3 regions of the Pseudomonas sp. B21128 genome follow, and region 3 is predicted to be linked to each of the others. Evidence: predicted binding sites of a transcription regulator. Region 3 holds the regulator's gene; each other region holds the start of a gene.
The links. The regulator FliA, encoded in region 3, starts transcription of late flagellar genes. The targets are predictions, from matches to a motif close to CTAAAGTTTNNNNNNNNNNNGCCGNTAA.
Positions count from the first base shown of each region.

Region 1 (5,842 bases), 1.1 Mb from region 3:
CGCATCACCGGACGCCCCACCCTGTTGTGACTCAATCGAAAGATTCGTTGCAGTGTGAGACCAGAAAGCCGTGCATTCGGTGCGCAGGTCACGACATTGCACTCAGACGCTGATCAGTTGACTGCATAACCCGGGCCAGATTATGTAACAGCCAGAAACAAAAAACTCCGTACTTGGCCCTTGCGGAACCAGAATACAGAGTTTTTGGGGTGCTACCTGAACATCAGCGGTTTTTTACGCGAGCCTTACGCGGCGGCGAACAGTTGCTCGCTGATCTTCGCTTGCGCGGCGGTCATGGCGTTGTTGCGCACTTCGTCACCGTACGCCAGGCCTTCGGCACGGACGATTTCGATGTCGGTGATGCCAAGGAAACCCAATACCAGCTTCAGATATTCTTCGTGGGCGATACCGCTGGCCTGACCGGCGTGAATGCCGCCAGAAGTGGAAACGATGACGACTTTCTTACCGCCGCACAGGCCTTCTGGGCCGGCTTCGGTGTAGCGGAAGGTTTGACCGGCAACCGCAACACGGTCGATCCACGCCTTGAGTTGGGTCGGAACGGTGAAGTTGTACATCGGTGCAGCGATCACTACAGCGTCAGCGGCGATGAACTCGGCCAGCGTCGAAGCGCTCAGGTCGGCTTCGTGTTGCTGTGCGGCGTTGCGCAGTTCAGCGGTGGTGCCGGCGGCAACCAGCGTGGTCGACGAGAAATGGCTGATGGCGTCGGCAGCCAGGTCGCGGTAAGTCACCACCGCGCTTGGCTCGGCGGCTTGCCAGGCTTTGACGACTTCGCTGCTCAACAGACGGGAAGCCGAGTTGTCGCCCAGAATGCTCGAATCGATATGCAGCAGTTTCATGTGGGATCTCCTGGAATGAATCGCCGGTGGCGACGGAATGGAGACAATCCTACGCAACAAACCAATAGCTGATTAGCCGCCAGCAATGCGATAGTTCGTCCCACTGATAGAACAGTTGGATATCCACCATGCAAGATCTCAACGATCTCTACTATTTCGCCAAAGTCGTCGAGGCTGGCGGTTTTGCGGCGGCCGGCCGTTTGCTGGGGATTCCCAAGTCACGACTGTCGCGGCGCATCGCCGAACTGGAAGAGCGTCTCGGGGCGCGTTTACTGCAGCGCACCACGCGCCAACTCAACCTCACCGCGGTCGGCGAGCGCTATTTGCGTCACTGTCAGGCGATGCTGCTTGAAGCGGAAATGGCCGACGAAGCCGTCGCCAGCATGTCCAGCGAACCGCGGGGACGTTTGCGGGTGTCCTGCCCCACCGGCCTGGCGCATGAAATGCTGCCGTGGGTGATCAGCGACTTCCTCGGCAAATTCCCTCAGGTGCAACTTGAAGTGGTGTTGCTCAATCGCCGGGTCGATCTGGTCGCCGAAGGATTTGACGTTGCCCTGCGTGTGCGCGAGCTGGGCGATGAAGACCCGTTACTGGTCACGCGCCGTCTGCGCCAGGCGCAAATGGTGGTCGTGGCCAGCCCGACATTCATGCAAGGCCAGTCGATCAGCCACCCGCAAGACCTGAAGAACTTGCCGGTGCTCGGCGCGCTCGAGGCCGATCGGCTGGTGCATGTGCGTTTAATCGATCAACAGGGCACCAGTTTCGAGCTGAGCATGGAAGCACGGCTGGGCATCGACGATTTTGTCGTGCGCAAGGCTTGTGTGCTGGCCGGCCAGGGCTTCACGCTATTGCCCATGATGTATTGCGAAGCCGAGTTGGAAAGCGGCGCGCTGGTGCAGTTGCTGCCCGAATGGTCGCTGCCCGGCGGATGGCTGCAAGCGGTGTACCCGCATCGGCGCGGGGTCATGCCGGCGGTGCGTGCGTGGATTGATCACCTGGTCGAGTCGTTCAATGCCTGTGGGGAGCGGTTGTTATGAGCAAGGGAAAAATGAGCGAAGCGGACGTCGCCGCGTTTTGTCTGGCATTGCCGGGCGCGCGCGAGGACTACAAGTGGGGTGGCGTGCGCGTATTTTCGATTGCCGGCAACAAGATGTTTGCCTTGCAGGGGCTGCGTGGGGATTCACTGGCGTTCAAGGTCGACAAAGACCTGTTTTTAGGCCATTGCGACCGCCCCGGGATCCATCCCGCTCCTTATCTGGCAAGGGCACAGTGGATCATCATGCATCCGCCCTACCCGCTGGGCACCGAGGAATTGCAGGGGTTGCTGCAACGGTCGCATCAGTTGGTGGTGAGCAAGTTGCCGAAGAAAACCCGGATTGGATTACTGCTTTAACCACAGTATCTGTGGGAGCGAGCTTGCTGGCGAAAGCGGCTTGTCATTGAGCAATGATGTCGACTGACACGACCTCTTCGCGAGCAAGCTCGCTCCCACAGGTTTCTATGTGATCTCTCAAAGGAAGGACAACAGGTTCGAACCGAGGAACAACTGGTCGATCCAGAACACCTGATGCAACACGACAATCATCCAGAACAGCACCTGAAACGACACTTTGCGCGTCTTGTGCCGGAACACCTGTTGGGCAATCAGCGCACCCGGCCAGCCGCCCGCCAGCTCCACCGCATGAAGGATGTTTTCCGGCGTGCGCCACGCATCGTTGCGAGCCTTGCGCTTGTCCGCCCAGTACATGAAAAACGCCAACACGCTGACGATGCCATACGCCGCCAGCGGCAGCAGAGAAATGCCGCTCAGCCACATCGACAGCGAGCCTGCCAACGGCAACGCACAGACGATCAACAGGACGACCAGCTTCAGTTTCAGGTGCTGAATATTGCCTCCGGACGGCCGACCTTCGGGGCGGCGCGCGCGCGAATCACTCATGCCTTGGCCGCCGACCAGTCCACCCAGCCAAACTGCCAGGTCGCCAGAATCACCAGCCCGAATACAATCCGATACCAGGCAAATGCCGCATAGCTATGGCTGCCGATGAACTTGAGGAGGCCGCGCACGGCGATCATCGCGAAGATAAATGCGGTGACGAAACCGATGGCAAACACCGGAAAATCCGCCGGCACAAATAGATCGCGATACTTGTAGCCCGAGTACACCGCAGCACCGACCATGGTCGGCATGGCGAGGAAGAACGAGAACTCGGTGGCGGTCTTGCGCGACAGGCCGAACAGCAGGCCGCCAATGATCGTCGAGCCGGAACGCGAAGTGCCGGGAATCATTGCCAGGCATTGGGCGAAGCCGATTTTAAGGGCGTCGCTCCAGCGAATCTCATCGACCGTTTCGGCATGCACTTCATGCTGACGCTTTTCGGCCCACAACATGATCACCCCGCCCACCACCAACGCCGCCGCCACAGTGATCGGGTTGAACAGGTATTCGTGAATCAGGTCGGCAAAAATCACCCCCAACACCACGGCAGGTAAGAACGCGATCAGCAGATTAGCCGTAAAGCGCCGCGCACTTGGCTGGGTCGGCAAGCCGATGACCACGTCGAAAATTTTGCGGCGAAATTCCCAGACCACGGCGAGAATCGCGCCCAGCTGAATAATAATGTTGAACGCCATGGCCCGTTCGCCGCCGAAGTTGAGCAGGTCGGCAACAATGATCTGGTGTCCGGTACTGGAAATGGGCAAAAACTCCGTCAGCCCTTCTACAACTCCTAGTATCAATGCCTGCAAGGCGGTCCAAAGATCCATCAATCCCCCAAAGAGCGATGCACGCCGGCATGCCCCGATAGTATTTTTTTACGTTCACTGCGATCAGCGTAGCTGGTTAATGCTGGACCGATTCCGCGCGCACAGGATCCCTAGGAACGGGTCAAAATTCCGTGAAATATCAACTTCGATTCAGGTTTTCACGCGCGGGGCCGAAATCCTAACAGACAAGCCTTATTAGCGCTGCCGCGTTATACGACTTGGGTCGCGTATGCCCGCTCGCGAAATCGTGGTTGGATGCTGGCGGTCGTTTATTACAAGAAAAAGAATCCGGAGTGACAGCGTTATGAACAGCTTGCGCAGTGTGTCGATCAGCCGACGCTTGTGGCTCATCTTGATTGTGGCGGTGGTCATGTTGCTGACCTTGGGCGTATTGATGCTCAAGCAGATCCACGACGACCTGTATCACGCCAAAGCCCAGAAAACCCAGCACGTGGTACAGACCGCCAGTGGCCTGCTGACCTACTACCACGAGCTGGAAACCGCCGGAACGCTGACTAAAGAGGCGGCGCAGAAACAAGCCCTCACGGCCATCCGTGGGCTGCGCTACGACCAGAGCGATTACTTCTGGATCAACGACCTGACCCCAGTGATGGTCATGCACCCGACCAACCCCAAACTCGAAGGCCAGAACCTCTCGGCAATCCGCGATCCGGACGGTTTTGCGGTGTTCAACGAAATGGTCGCGATTGCCCGGTCCAAGGGCGCCGGCATGGTCGATTACCGCTGGCCGAAACCCGGCGCGAGTGAGCCTGTGGCGAAAACCTCTTACGTCAAACTGTTCGAGCCGTGGGGCTGGGTGCTTGGCTCCGGGGTTTACGTTGACGACGTGCAGGCCGAATTCCAGGGCCAGGTGATCAAGGCCACCGTGATCGGTCTGGGGATTGCCATGATCATGGCGCTGCTGGTGATCCTGATCGCGCGCAGCATCGTGCGCCCCTTGCAGGAAACCGTGAATGCCATGGCCAACATCGCCAGCGGCGAAAGCGACCTGACCCGCAGCCTCGATACCCACGGCAAGGACGAAGTGACCGAACTGGCTCACCACTTCAATGCGTTTACCGCCAAATTGCGCCGGGTGATCGGTGAGTTGCAGGTGTCGGCCAGCGCGCTCGGTCAATCGTCCAGCGAACTGGGCAACGATGCCTCGCAAGCTCAGCAACGTAGTCAGCAACAGTCGCAACAAATGGAGTTGGTGGCCACCGCGATCAACGAGGTGACTTACGGCGTGCAGGACGTGGCGAAAAACGCTGAGCATGCGGCCACCGAAATGCGTGATGCCGAGGCGCAGGCGCAACAGGGCCAGATCAATATCGACGGTAGCCTGCAACAAATCGACAAGCTCTCCGGCACCATTGATCAAGCAGTCGAGGTGATTCGCACCTTGGCCACCGAAAGTACCCAGATCGGCAGCGTGCTGGAGGTGATTCGCTCGATTGCCGAGCAAACCAACCTGCTCGCCCTCAACGCGGCGATCGAAGCGGCGCGTGCTGGTGAACAGGGCCGTGGATTCGCCGTGGTGGCGGATGAAGTGCGCTTGCTGGCGCAGCGTACGCAGAAGTCGACAGCGGAAATCCAGTCGATGATCGAACGCCTGCAAAATCACTCCGAGGCGGCGGTGAAGGTCATCGGTGACAGCAGCAAGGCGTCGCAACTGACCATTGAACAGGCCGGGCTGGCGGGCGCGAGCCTGAATGCCATCGGCCAGGCGTTGCGCAACCTCAATGGCCTGAACGCGTCGATTGCCAGCGCCACGCTACAACAGGCGCATGTGGTCGAGGACATCAACCAGAACGTTACCCAGGCGGCGGGGCTTTCTCACAGCACGGCCATGGCGGCAGAACAGTCGAGTGCGGCGAGCGTACGCCTTGGGCAACTGAGCGAACAACTCAACGGCCTCCTGCGCCAGTTCCGCGTGTAATACCTAACCTGTGGGAGCGAGCTTGCTCGCGATAGCGGCTTGTCGGTTGGAAGGTGTTGCCTGCCCCACCGCTATCGCTGGCAAGCCAGCCCCCACAGGTTTTGTGCAGCGCCATCTTTTGTGAGCACAACATGAATCTCTGTGTGAGCTGGCAAACTTTGGCGGCGTGCCACAAAGCCTGAGCACTACATAAATCCCTGTGGGAGCTGGCTTGCCAGCGATGGGGGTGCGACATTCAGCATCAGTGTTGAGTGGGCCGCCACACTGGCGAGCAAGCTCG
Region 1 is NZ_CP162590.1:4,391,369-4,397,210, forward strand. It holds gene AB4P91_RS19620 (dienelactone hydrolase) at 1-8, opposite strand, end outside; gene AB4P91_RS19625 (FMN-dependent NADH-azoreductase) at 246-857, opposite strand; gene AB4P91_RS19630 (LysR substrate-binding domain-containing protein) at 986-1,894, shown strand; gene AB4P91_RS19635 (MmcQ/YjbR family DNA-binding protein) at 1,891-2,250, shown strand; gene AB4P91_RS19640 (DUF1294 domain-containing protein) at 2,368-2,796, opposite strand; gene AB4P91_RS19645 (undecaprenyl-diphosphate phosphatase) at 2,793-3,623, opposite strand; gene AB4P91_RS19650 (methyl-accepting chemotaxis protein) at 3,928-5,562, shown strand.
Region 1: AB4P91_RS19650 (methyl-accepting chemotaxis protein) is a predicted target of FliA. The motif match lies at 3,773-3,800, and genes of this name have one in related genera.

Region 2 (5,842 bases), 1.2 Mb from region 3:
CCGAGCACAACCGCGAGACGTTCGATGCCGCCATTGGCACGGCCCGCAACATTGCCGAGAAATACTTCGCGCCGCACAACCGCAAGGGTGACGAGAACGAGCCGCGCTACGAGAACGGTCAGGCGATTCTGATTCCCGAGGTGAAACCGGCGGTGGACGCTTTCCTCGAAGCCGGATTCCTCAACGCTGCGAGAAGTTTCGACGCCGGCGGCATGCAACTTCCTACCCTGCTGTCGCAAGCCTGCTTCGCGCATTTCCAGTCGGCCAATGCGGCTTCGACTTCGTACCCGTTCCTGACCATGGGCGCGGCCAACCTGATCGAAAGCTTCGGCACAGATGAACAGAAGCAGCGCTTCCTGCAACCGATGATCGATGGCCGTTTCTTCGGCACCATGGCCCTGACCGAGCCGCACGCGGGCTCTTCCCTGTCGGATATTCGCACCCGCGCCGAGCCTGCGGCCGACGGCACCTATCGCCTCAAGGGCAACAAGATCTTTATTTCCGGCGGTGATCATCCGCTTTCGGAAAACATCGTGCACATGGTGCTGGCCAAGCTGCCAGACGCGCCGCCGGGGGTAAAAGGTATCTCGCTGTTCATCGTGCCGAAGTTTCTGGTCAACGATGACGGCACCCTGGGCCAACGTAACGATGTGCTGCTGGCCGGGCTATTCCACAAGATGGGCTGGCGTGGCACGACGTCTACCGCGCTGAACTTCGGCGATAACGGTGAATGTGTCGGCTATCTGGTCGGTGAAGCGCATCGCGGTCTGAGCTACATGTTCCAGATGATGAACGAGGCGCGAATCGGCGTTGGCATGGGCGCGGTGATGCTCGGTTACGCCGGTTACCTGTATTCGCTGGAGTACGCTCGCGAACGTCCGCAAGGCCGGGTGCCGGACAGCAAGGACCCAACCACTGCGCCCGTGGCGATCATTCAGCACGCCGACGTCAGACGCATGCTGCTGACGCAAAAGTCCTACGTCGAAGGTGCCTTTGACCTCGGGCTGTATGCGGCGAGGTTGTTCGATGACACCACAACACTGGAAACCGAAGCCGAGCGCAAGCACGCCCATGAACTGCTGGATTTACTGACACCCATCGTCAAATCCTGGCCGTCGGAGTTCTGCCTCAAGGCGAATGAACTGGCGATCCAGATTCTCGGCGGCCACGGCTACACCCGCGAATACCCGGTTGAGCAGTATTACCGCGACAACCGTTTGAATCCGATTCACGAAGGCACCCACGGCATTCAGTCGCTGGACTTGCTCGGGCGCAAACTGGCGCAGAACGGTGGGGCAGGCTTGAAGCAACTGGTGCGGCTGATCGCCGACACCGCTGAACGCGCTGTTGCGTACGAATCGTTAACCGCACTGCGTGAGCCGTTGGAAAAACTGGTGGCGCGCCTGCAAGTGGTGACCATCGGTTTGCTGACCGATCTTGCTCAGGGCAAGGTCAACAGCAGCCTGGCGAATTCGGCGCTGTATCTGAAAGTGTTTGGCCACACGGTGATTGGCTGGCGCTGGCTGGAGCAGGCTATTCGCGCCGAGGAAGGCTTGGTCAAGGGCAATGCGGCGGATACCGACTTCTATAAGGGCAAGTTGCAGGCGGCGCGGTATTTCCTGACGTGGGAAGTGCCGGGTTGTCACCACGAGTTGGCGTTGCTGGAGGCGCGGGATGATACCTGCCTGGCGATGCAGGATGAGTGGTTTTAAAGGCTGACCCTCGGCACGCCCATAACGCGCGCCGTTTGTACACCTGTAAAACCTGACAGGTTACGTTGCAACACTGCAGGTATACCTTCGTCTCTTCGAAGTTACAGCACACAACGGAGGCGGGTATGACCGAGAGACAATTGAAAGCCGCAAGAGCCGAGCCCCTCGACCACATGCTGCTACACATAAATATCGGCGAGAAGCTGCTTCGAGGCAGCACAGCTAAAGTGGTCAGCGCAAAACACTTTGCTGCAAGTGATTGGGATTACAAGGTTGAAGTGACCTTATCGGGTGAAACCCTGACGTCGCAACAACCCGTCAGCCATGACCAGATGCTGTGGGCCGCTCAAAAGGACGATACCTTCGACTTCAACGGAACGAAGCGCACTGTAAAAGCTAAGGTGATCTACGAATCTGGCGGCGAATATTTCTGCGAATTGCAGATTTGAACGCTGGCACGCTGAGCGGGCTTGAGCGCTCTGAACAAGAGCGCTCTTTCGAGGCGGCATTGGCCAAAGGCCTCATTAGCCCTGATTGATGGTCTTGGCGATGGTGTCGACCGTGGCGCTGACTTGCTCTTGGTAACGGTCGAGTTCTTGCTGGTGCTGTTTCTTCATTTCGATCTGCTGCGAGCACAGATTCATCGCCGCCAGCACCAGCAGGCGGTCGCCGATCAGCGTCGGGTATTTCCTTTTGGTGTCGTCCAGCGCGGCCTTGAGCATGAGTGCTGCGTCCAGCAGGGTCTGTTCTTCCCCGGCCGGTGCCTTGATCGAATAGTCCTCCCCAAGAATGGAGACGACTTTTACCCCTGCTGAGTGGTGGTTCATGCGCTGACAGGACCTGCGTTGACGCGATCAACCAGAGCCTGAATGCGCGCGGCGGTGGCGCCGTGTTTTTCTTCCTGTTCCATCAGGTTCAGTTGCAGGCTTTCGTTTTCATCCTTGGCCTGGGCCAGTTCCGTGGACAGGGTCTGGTTGGTTTGCGAAAGGGTCTGGTTCTGTTGCACCAGGTCGCTGACGAGCTGTTCCAACTGGCTGAGGGATGCTTCCAACATTTTGATCTTCCAAGCGTTTTTCAAAGGGCGCGTACGATAAAGAAAAGTCGTCGTGGACGCTAGGTTTAAACCGGCGCAAAGCCTTGATTTGCCTGACGGCCGACCGTTCTCGCGAGTTTAAAAGACTGTGATCTGCCGATCTGGTTCCTGCACTTCGTCGCTCAATGCGGGGTGCGACAAATACGCACACGAACTAAAGAGTTCATTTGCCCGACCGATAAGTCATGCAATAGCAGTCTCAGCCCGCATGGATGCGGCCCTTCTCGGTACCCGCCCATGTCCCTCCGCAATATGAATATCGCCCCCCGGGCGTTCACCGGTTTCGCCCTGATCGGCGGCCTGATGTTGATTCTCGGTGTGTTCGCCCTGAACCAGATGAGCAAAATCCGCGCGGCAGGCGAAGACATCGCCACCGCCAGCGTGCCTTCCATCAAGGCCCTCGATGAATTCACTCAACTGACGCTACGCCTTCGAGTGCTGTCGTATCGCTTGCTGATCAACCGCGAACCGGACGTCCAGCAAAAAACCTTCGAGCTCTTCGAGCTGCGCAACAAGCAGATCGCCGACGCACAACGCGCCTATGAACCGTTGATCGACGGCCCACAGGAACGCTCGGCTTACGACCAGTACGTGCAATTGCTCGCGCAGTACCGCCAGATGGAAGACAGGATGAAAACCCTGTCGCGCAACAACCAGATCGATGAACTGCGGCAGATGCTCAACAGCGACTTGCTGAGCAATTCGGAAGCGGTGAATGCTGCGTTGGCGCGCTTGCTGGAAATCAACACCCAGCAAATCGCCGAAACGGATAAGGGTGCGTCTGACCAGTACGCCATGTCGTTCAACCTGGTGGTCACTCTGCTGATCATCGCCAGCGGCCTGACTTTGCTGTTCGCCTGGTTGCTGACCAACAGCATCACCAAGCCAATCTCCAAAGCCCTGGAAGCGGCAGAGACCATCGCCGAAGGCAACCTCACGCAGCCGATCCACGTCGACGGCAGCGACGAAGCCGGACGCCTGCTGGCGGCAATGGCCAAGATGCAATCGAAGCTGCGTGACACCCTGCAGCGGATTTCCGGCTCGGCCACGCAACTTGCCTCGGCCGCTGAAGAACTGAACAGCGTCACCGACGAAAGCGCTCGCGGTCTGACTCAGCAGAACAACGAAATCGAACAGGCGGCTACAGCGGTCAACGAGATGACCAGCGCGGTCGAAGAAGTCGCCCGCAACGCGGTCAGCACCTCGGAAGCTTCGAAGAACGCCACCACTTCGGCAGGCGACGGTCGTGACCTGGTGCAGGAGACGGTCAGCGCCATCGAACGCATGAGCGCCGACGTGCAGAGCACGGCGAGCCTGATCGGCGAGCTGGCCAATGAATCCCGTGACATCGGCAAGGTGCTGGACGTGATTCGTGGCCTGGCGGATCAGACCAACCTGCTGGCGCTGAACGCCGCGATTGAAGCCGCCCGTGCCGGTGAGGCCGGTCGTGGTTTTGCGGTGGTGGCGGACGAAGTGCGTGCCTTGGCCCATCGCACACAGCAGTCGACCAGCGAAATCGAGCGCATGATCGGCAGCATTCAAAGCGGCACCGAACACGCCGTGGATTCGATGCGCAACAGCACTGAGCGTGCTGAGTCGACGCTGAATATTGCCCGCGGTGCCGGGATGTCGCTGGACACCATCAACACCGCCATCGTCGAGATCAACGAACGCAACCTGGTAATCGCCAGCGCTGCTGAAGAGCAGGCGCAGGTGGCGCGGGAAGTCGACCGAAATCTGGTGAACATCCGCGATCTGTCGGTGCAATCGGCGACCGGGGCGAATCAGACCAGTGCGGCGAGTAACGAGTTGTCGCGGCTGGCGCTGGATCTGAACAATATGGTTGGGCGGTTCAGCCTTTGATTCTGTAAACCAAGATCAAGATCAAAAGCCCCCTCACCCCAGCCCTCTCCCCGAGGGAGAGGGAGCAGATCATCGTGCTTTTCAAAACCTGAGTTCGACTCAACATCTCAGGTTGGTGTACCTCGCGAGAACTCCGCGCTCAGCCCCCTCTCCCCTCCGGGTGAGGGGAAAGGGGGCAGATCTTCGTGCTTTTCCAAACCTGAGTTCGACTCGGCATCTCAGGTCGGCGTAGCCCGCACAAGCACCCCGGTCAGTCCCCTCTCCCTCTGGGAGAGGGTTAGGGTGAGGGCAGCCATCGCGAGCCAAACTGAATCCTCGAACACCCCAGCGTGAAAACCTTTTTGACAGCATCACATTTCAACAGGTTAGAATCGCTGGCACGCAGACTGCATGGTCAGTTTTCGCCCGTCTTTACGCTTCTGGAGTACTGCCTTTGAATGCGACGACCATCAACAGCCTGTTCTTGATCGGCGCGTTGCTGGTAGGCGCAAGCATTCTTGTCAGCTCACTCTCTTCCCGGCTCGGCATTCCGATTCTGGTCATTATTCTCGCGGTCGGCATGGCCGCCGGGGTCGATGGCGGCGGGATCATTTTCGACAATTACCCCACGGCTTATCTGGTCGGCAACCTCGCGCTGGCGGTGATCCTGCTCGACGGCGGTTTGCGCACGCGGGTATCAAGTTTCCGCGTGGCGTTGTGGCCGGCGCTGTCGTTGGCGACGGTCGGAGTCTTGATCACCACCGGACTGACCGGCATGGCAGCGGCGTGGCTGTTCGACCTGAACCTGATCCAGGGCCTGCTGATCGGCGCCATCGTCGGCTCCACCGACGCCGCGGCAGTGTTCTCGCTCCTCGGCGGCAAGGGCCTGAACGAACGGGTGAGCGCCAGCCTGGAAATCGAATCCGGCAGCAACGACCCGATGGCGGTGTTCCTCACCGTGACCCTGATCGACATGCTCGCCAGCGGCCAGACCGGTTTGCACTGGAGCCTGTTGACCCACCTGATCCGCGAGTTCGGTATCGGTGGCATGGTCGGGCTCGGCGGTGGCTGGTTGATGTTGCAAATGGTCAACCGGATCAACCTCGCCGCCGGCCTGTATCCGATTCTGGTGATCGCTGGCGGTCTGGTGGTGTTTGCCCTGACCAACGCCTTGCATGGCAGCGGCTTTCTCGCG
Region 2 is NZ_CP162590.1:720,648-726,489, forward strand. It holds gene AB4P91_RS03095 (acyl-CoA dehydrogenase) at 1-1,712, shown strand, start outside; gene AB4P91_RS03100 (hypothetical protein) at 1,838-2,161, shown strand; gene AB4P91_RS03105 (cell division protein ZapA) at 2,237-2,539, opposite strand; gene AB4P91_RS03110 (hypothetical protein) at 2,536-2,766, opposite strand; gene AB4P91_RS03115 (methyl-accepting chemotaxis protein) at 3,043-4,668, shown strand; gene AB4P91_RS03120 (potassium/proton antiporter) at 5,102-5,842, shown strand, end outside.
Region 2: AB4P91_RS03115 (methyl-accepting chemotaxis protein) is a predicted target of FliA. The motif match lies at 2,960-2,987, and genes of this name have one in related genera.

Region 3 (5,842 bases):
GCTTCCTGATGCCCACTGTGCACATTCGTGACAACCTCGATCTGGCGCCGAGCGCGTATCGCCTGACCTTGATGGGGGTGATCCTGGCCGAAGCCGAGATTTACCCGGATCGCGAACTGGCGATCAACCCTGGCCAGGTCTATGGCGCGCTCAACGGTATCAACGCCAAAGATCCGGCTTTCGGTCTGGAAGCGGTGTGGATCGAAATCAGCCAGCGCGCGCAGGCACAATCGTTGGGTTATACCGTTGTGGATGCGAGCACCGTGGTCGCGACGCACTTGAACCAGATTCTGTACAAGCACTCCAGCGAGCTGATTGGCCACGAGGAAGTGCAGCAACTCATGCAATTGCTGGCCAAAAGCTCGCCAAAACTGGCGGAAGAGCTGGTGCCGGGCGTGGTTTCGTTGTCGCAGTTGCTCAAGGTGCTGCAAGCGTTGCTGGCCGAGCATGTGCCAGTACGCGATATCCGTAGCATTGCCGAAGCCATCGCCAACAACGCCGCGAAGAGTCAAGATACCGCCGCGTTGGTGGCTGCTGTGCGGGTCGGCGTATCTCGCGCAATCGTCCAAAGCATTGTAGGCACGGAGTCTGAGCTACCTGTTATCACTCTGGAGCCAAGGTTGGAACAGATATTGCTCAATAGTCTGCAGAAGGCAGGACAAGGCTCGGAAGAGGGTGTCCTGCTGGAACCAAGCATGGCCGAGAAGCTGCAGCGTTCGTTGATCGAAGCGGCGCAGCGGCAGGAAATGCAAGGTCAGCCGGTCATCCTCTTGGTAGCCGGCCCGATCCGCGCGATGCTCTCGCGCTTTGGCCGCCTGGCAGTCCCTGGATTGCACGTGCTGGCCTACCAGGAAATACCGGACAACAAGCAAGTGACCATCGTTGCGACAGTAGGGCCCAACGGCTGAGGTAGTGGTTTATGCAAGTTAAGCGTTTTTTCGCCGCCGATATGCGTCAGGCCATGAAGCTGGTTCGTGATGAGCTGGGCGCTGATGCCGCCATCATTGGCAACCGCCGCATTGCCGGCGGCGTCGAACTGACGGCGGCGCTGGATTACACGTTGTCGGCGCTCGCGCCACGGGTTCCGAACATGGAACTCGAAGACGAGCTGCGCAAGACCCAGTCGCGCATCGTCACCGCCCAGGCCGAATTGAGCCTTCGCGGCGAAGCCGATGGCGACACCAATCGCCAGTTGTTCGCCGGTTTGCCAATGACGGCCGGCCTGCCGCTGACCGCTGCCGAACCGTTGAGCGAGCCGACTTACGCGGCCCCGGCGCGTCCGGCCCCGGCACCTGCGCAATCGTCCGGCGGGATTGATCCGCGTGCACTGGATTCGATGCGTTTTGAATTGAACAGCCTGCGCGAGCTGATGGAAGTTCAGCTCGGCACCCTCGCCTGGAATCAGCTGCAGGGCAGCCGCCCGGCGCAAGCCAACCTGTATCGCCGTCTGCAACGGATCGGCCTGTCCGGCCCGTTGTCGCGCGACCTGCTGGCGATGGTCACGGATATCGAAGAACCTCGTCAGGCCTGGCGCATGCTGCTGGCGCATCTGGCGCGGATGATTGCCGTACCGGAGGTCGAGCCGCTGGAAGAGGGGGGTGTGATTGCCATGGTCGGCCCTGCCGGCATGGGCAAGACCACCACGCTTGCCAAGCTTGCTGCCCGCTACGTGCTCAAGTACGGCGCGCAGAATGTCGCGCTGGTGAGCATGGACAGCTTCCGCATCGGCGCTCAGGAACAACTGAAGACCCTGGGCCGGATCCTCAACGTGCCGGTAACGCACGTCGATCCGGGGCAGTCGCTGGTACAGGCCCTGGACCCGCTGCTGCGCAAACGCGTGGTGCTGATCGATACCGCCGGCCTGCAGGCCAGCGATCCGGCACTGCGTATGCAGCTCGAAAGTCTGGCCGGGCGTGGCATCCGTTCAAAAAATTATCTCGTGCTGGCAACCACCAGCCAGAAACAGGTTCTAACCGCCGCTTATCACAGTTACAAGCGTTGCGGGCTCTCCGGGTGCATCCTGACTAAACTGGATGAAACGGCTAGCCTTGGCGAAGTGTTGAGCCTGGCGATCAGTCATGAATTGCCGGTCGCGTATCTGACCGATGGCCCACGGATTCCGGATGATTTGCATCTGCCGCGCCGTCATCAACTGGTCAGCCGCGCCGTCAGCGTGCAAATGCAGGAAGAACCCAGCGAAGAAGCCATGGCTGACATGTTCGCTGATATCTATCACAGCCCGACCAAGCAGGTAGGCTGAGGTAATCATGAACAGTTTTTGTACCTACATCGATGGTCTGCCATGCATTGTTCCGTTTGTGAACGCGCAGCCAGTAATGTGGCCTCCGTCTATGCAAGACAAGGTAAAGAAATAACATGGGCAGCATGCATCCCGTACAGGTTATCGCGGTGACCGGCGGCAAAGGTGGCGTCGGCAAGACTAACGTGTCAGTGAACTTGTCTCTTGCGCTGGCAGAGCTTGGCCGTCGGGTCATGCTGCTGGACGCCGATCTGGGACTGGCGAACGTCGACGTTCTGTTGGGCCTGACGCCCAAACGCACCTTGGCCGACGTGATCGAAGGCCGCTGCGAATTGCGCGACGTGCTGTTGCAAGGCCCGGGCGGAATTCGCATCGTGCCGGCTGCGTCGGGCACTCAGAGCATGGTGCATCTGAGCCCGGCTCAGCATGCCGGTCTGATTCAGGCGTTCAGCGACATCGGCGACAATCTCGACGTCCTGGTGATCGACACCGCTGCGGGCATTGGTGACTCGGTAGTCAGTTTCGTACGCGCCGCGCAAGAAGTGTTGCTGGTGGTCTGCGACGAGCCGACTTCGATCACCGACGCTTACGCGCTGATCAAGTTGCTCAACCGCGATTACGGCATGAACCGCTTCCGCGTTCTGGCCAACATGGCGCAGAGCCCGCAGGAAGGGCGCAACCTGTTCGCCAAGTTGACCAAGGTCACGGATCGCTTTCTTGACGTGGCCCTACAATACGTCGGCGCCGTGCCTTACGACGAAAGCGTACGCAAGGCCGTGCAGAAACAACGTGCGGTCTATGAAGCCTTCCCCCGTTCCAAGTGCGCACTGGCGTTCAAGGCAATCGCACAGAAGGTCGATACCTGGCCGCTGCCTGCCAACCCGCGCGGCCACCTTGAATTCTTCGTCGAGCGTCTCGTGCAGCAAACGGCAGGGCCTGTCATATGACCGCAAGCGGTATGAACTACTACAAGAAGTCGGCACGTGATGCGCAGTACGAGTTGATCGAGCGTTACGCGCCACTGGTCAAACGTATTGCCTACCACTTGCTGGCACGGTTGCCGGCGAGTGTGCAGGTCGAGGATCTGATCCAGGCCGGAATGATCGGCCTGCTCGAAGTCTCGACCAAATATGACGCCAGCAAAGGCGCCAGTTTCGAAACGTACGCGGGCATTCGAATCCGCGGCGCGATGCTCGACGAAGTGCGCAAAGGGGACTGGGCGCCACGCTCGGTTCACCGCAATACCCGTATGGTCAGCGACGCAATTCGCTCGATTGAAGCTAAAACCGGCCGTGATGCTAAAGATCACGAAGTTGCGGCCGAACTCCAATTGAGTCTCGACGATTATTACGGGATTTTGAATGACACCCTGGGCAGCCGCTTGTTCAGTTTCGACGACCTGTTGCAGGACGGCGAACACGAAGGGCTGCACGAGGATGGCGCGAGTGCTCATCTTGAGCCGTCACGCGATCTGGAAGATGAACGCTTCCAGGCAGCGCTGGCGGACGCGATTGCCAATTTGCCGGAGCGTGAGCGACTGGTGTTGGCGCTGTACTACGACGAAGAGCTGAACCTCAAGGAGATCGGTGAAGTCCTTGGCGTCAGTGAATCGCGGGTCAGCCAGTTACACAGCCAGTGCGCGGCCCGTTTGCGGGGGCGTTTGGGGGAGTGGCGAGCGCGCTGAAGGCAGTGTGGGGACACTGCGAACGAGGCTGGTGCGGTGATGAACGGCACCGGTCTTGCTCTGTTGTGCTCCAGACAGTCTTTGAGTGTTACGCCGGATTGAATGAAATGGCGCGTCCAGGTGCTGGGCGCGTTTAAGACTGCTTGGAGGTCGAATTGGACAAGAACATGAAAATCCTCATCGTTGATGACTTCTCAACGATGCGGCGGATCATCAAGAACCTGCTGCGCGATCTGGGGTTCACCAACACCGTCGAGGCTGACGATGGCATTACCGCCATTCCGGTTCTCAACAGCGGCAGCATCGACTTTCTGGTAACGGACTGGAACATGCCGGGCATGACCGGTATCGACCTGCTGCGTCACGTGCGCGCCGATGAAAAACTCAAGCACCTGCCAGTGCTGATGGTGACCGCTGAAGCCAAGCGCGAACAGATCATTGAAGCAGCCCAGGCCGGTGTAAACGGCTATGTGGTGAAACCCTTCACGGCCCAGGCGTTGAAAGACAAGATCGAGAAGATTTTCGAACGCATCGGTTGAGAAACTGCGCCACGGGGGAGCTATGGACCACAACGAATCTTCACAGGGCGATTTTGAATCGACCCTGAAAAAACATGCGGTCGAACTGGTCGAAAGCCTTGAAAAGGGCAGGTTCGGCGACGCTGTGCAATTGATCCATGAGCTCAATCAGACCCGTGACCGTGGCCTGTACCAGGAAGTTGGCAAGCTCACACGTGAACTGCACAGTGCGATCGTCAATTTCCAGATTGATCCGAACATGCCGCAGGCCGAGGAAGTGTCGCAAATTACCGACGCCACCGAACGCCTGGGCTATGTGGTCAAGCTGACGGAAGCCGCGGCCAACCGCACCATGGATCTGGTGGAAAGCGCCACGCCGGTGGTCAATGGTCTGGCTGAAGAAGCCCAGGCCTTGAGTACCGATTGGGGTCGTTTCATGCGTCGTGAGGTCGGGGCTGAAGAGTTCCGCGAACTGGCGCGCCGGGTCGACGGTTTTCTGTCACGCAGCAGCACGGGCAACCGTGCGGTGTCGAGCAATCTGAACGACATCCTGCTGGCTCAGGATTATCAGGACCTCACCGGTCAGGTCATCAAGCGTGTGACCCAACTGGTCACCGAAGTCGAAAGCAATTTGCTCAAACTCGTGCTCATGGCCAGTCAGGTGGACCGCTTTGCGGGCATCGAACATGACCGTACGGCGATGCTCGCTGAAAAAGATCCACAAAAACATCTCTCGCAGGGTGAAGGTCCGCAGATTCATGCCGATAAACGAGAAGACGTTGTGTCCGGTCAGGACGATGTGGACGATTTGCTATCCAGCCTTGGATTTTGAAGTTTAGGTTTTTAGACCTGTTAGGAGCACCCCCTTAATGAGCTTCGGCGCCGATGAAGAGATCCTTCAGGATTTCCTGGTTGAGGCCGGCGAGATTCTTGAGCAACTGTCAGAACAATTGGTCGAGCTGGAAAGCCGCCCGGATGATGCTGATCTGCTCAACGCAATTTTTCGCGGTTTCCACACTGTAAAAGGGGGCGCCGGCTTCCTTCAGCTCAATGAGCTGGTTGAGTGCTGTCACATCGCCGAAAACGTGTTCGACATCCTGCGCAAGGGTGAGCGTCGCGTTGATTCAGAACTGATGGACGTTGTGCTCGAAGCACTGGACGCGGTGAACGGCATGTTCACCGAAGTGCGCGAGCGCAGCCCGATTACGGCGGCTACGCCTGAGCTGCTGGCTGCCCTGGCGCGTCTGGCCGAACCGCAATCGGCTGATGCCGTAGCGGTTGAAGAAGTCGTTGAGGCACCGGTTGCCGAAAGCGATTCGGGCGACATCACCGATAACGAATTTGAACAGTTGCTGGACTCGCTGAACGCCGTCAAGGCTC
Region 3 is NZ_CP162590.1:5,511,490-5,517,331, reverse strand. It holds gene flhA (flagellar biosynthesis protein FlhA) at 1-908, shown strand, start outside; gene flhF (flagellar biosynthesis protein FlhF) at 920-2,260, shown strand; gene fleN (flagellar synthesis regulator FleN) at 2,377-3,207, shown strand; gene fliA (RNA polymerase sigma factor FliA) at 3,204-3,944, shown strand; gene AB4P91_RS24880 (chemotaxis response regulator CheY) at 4,112-4,483, shown strand; gene AB4P91_RS24875 (protein phosphatase CheZ) at 4,506-5,294, shown strand; gene AB4P91_RS24870 (chemotaxis protein CheA) at 5,332-5,842, shown strand, end outside.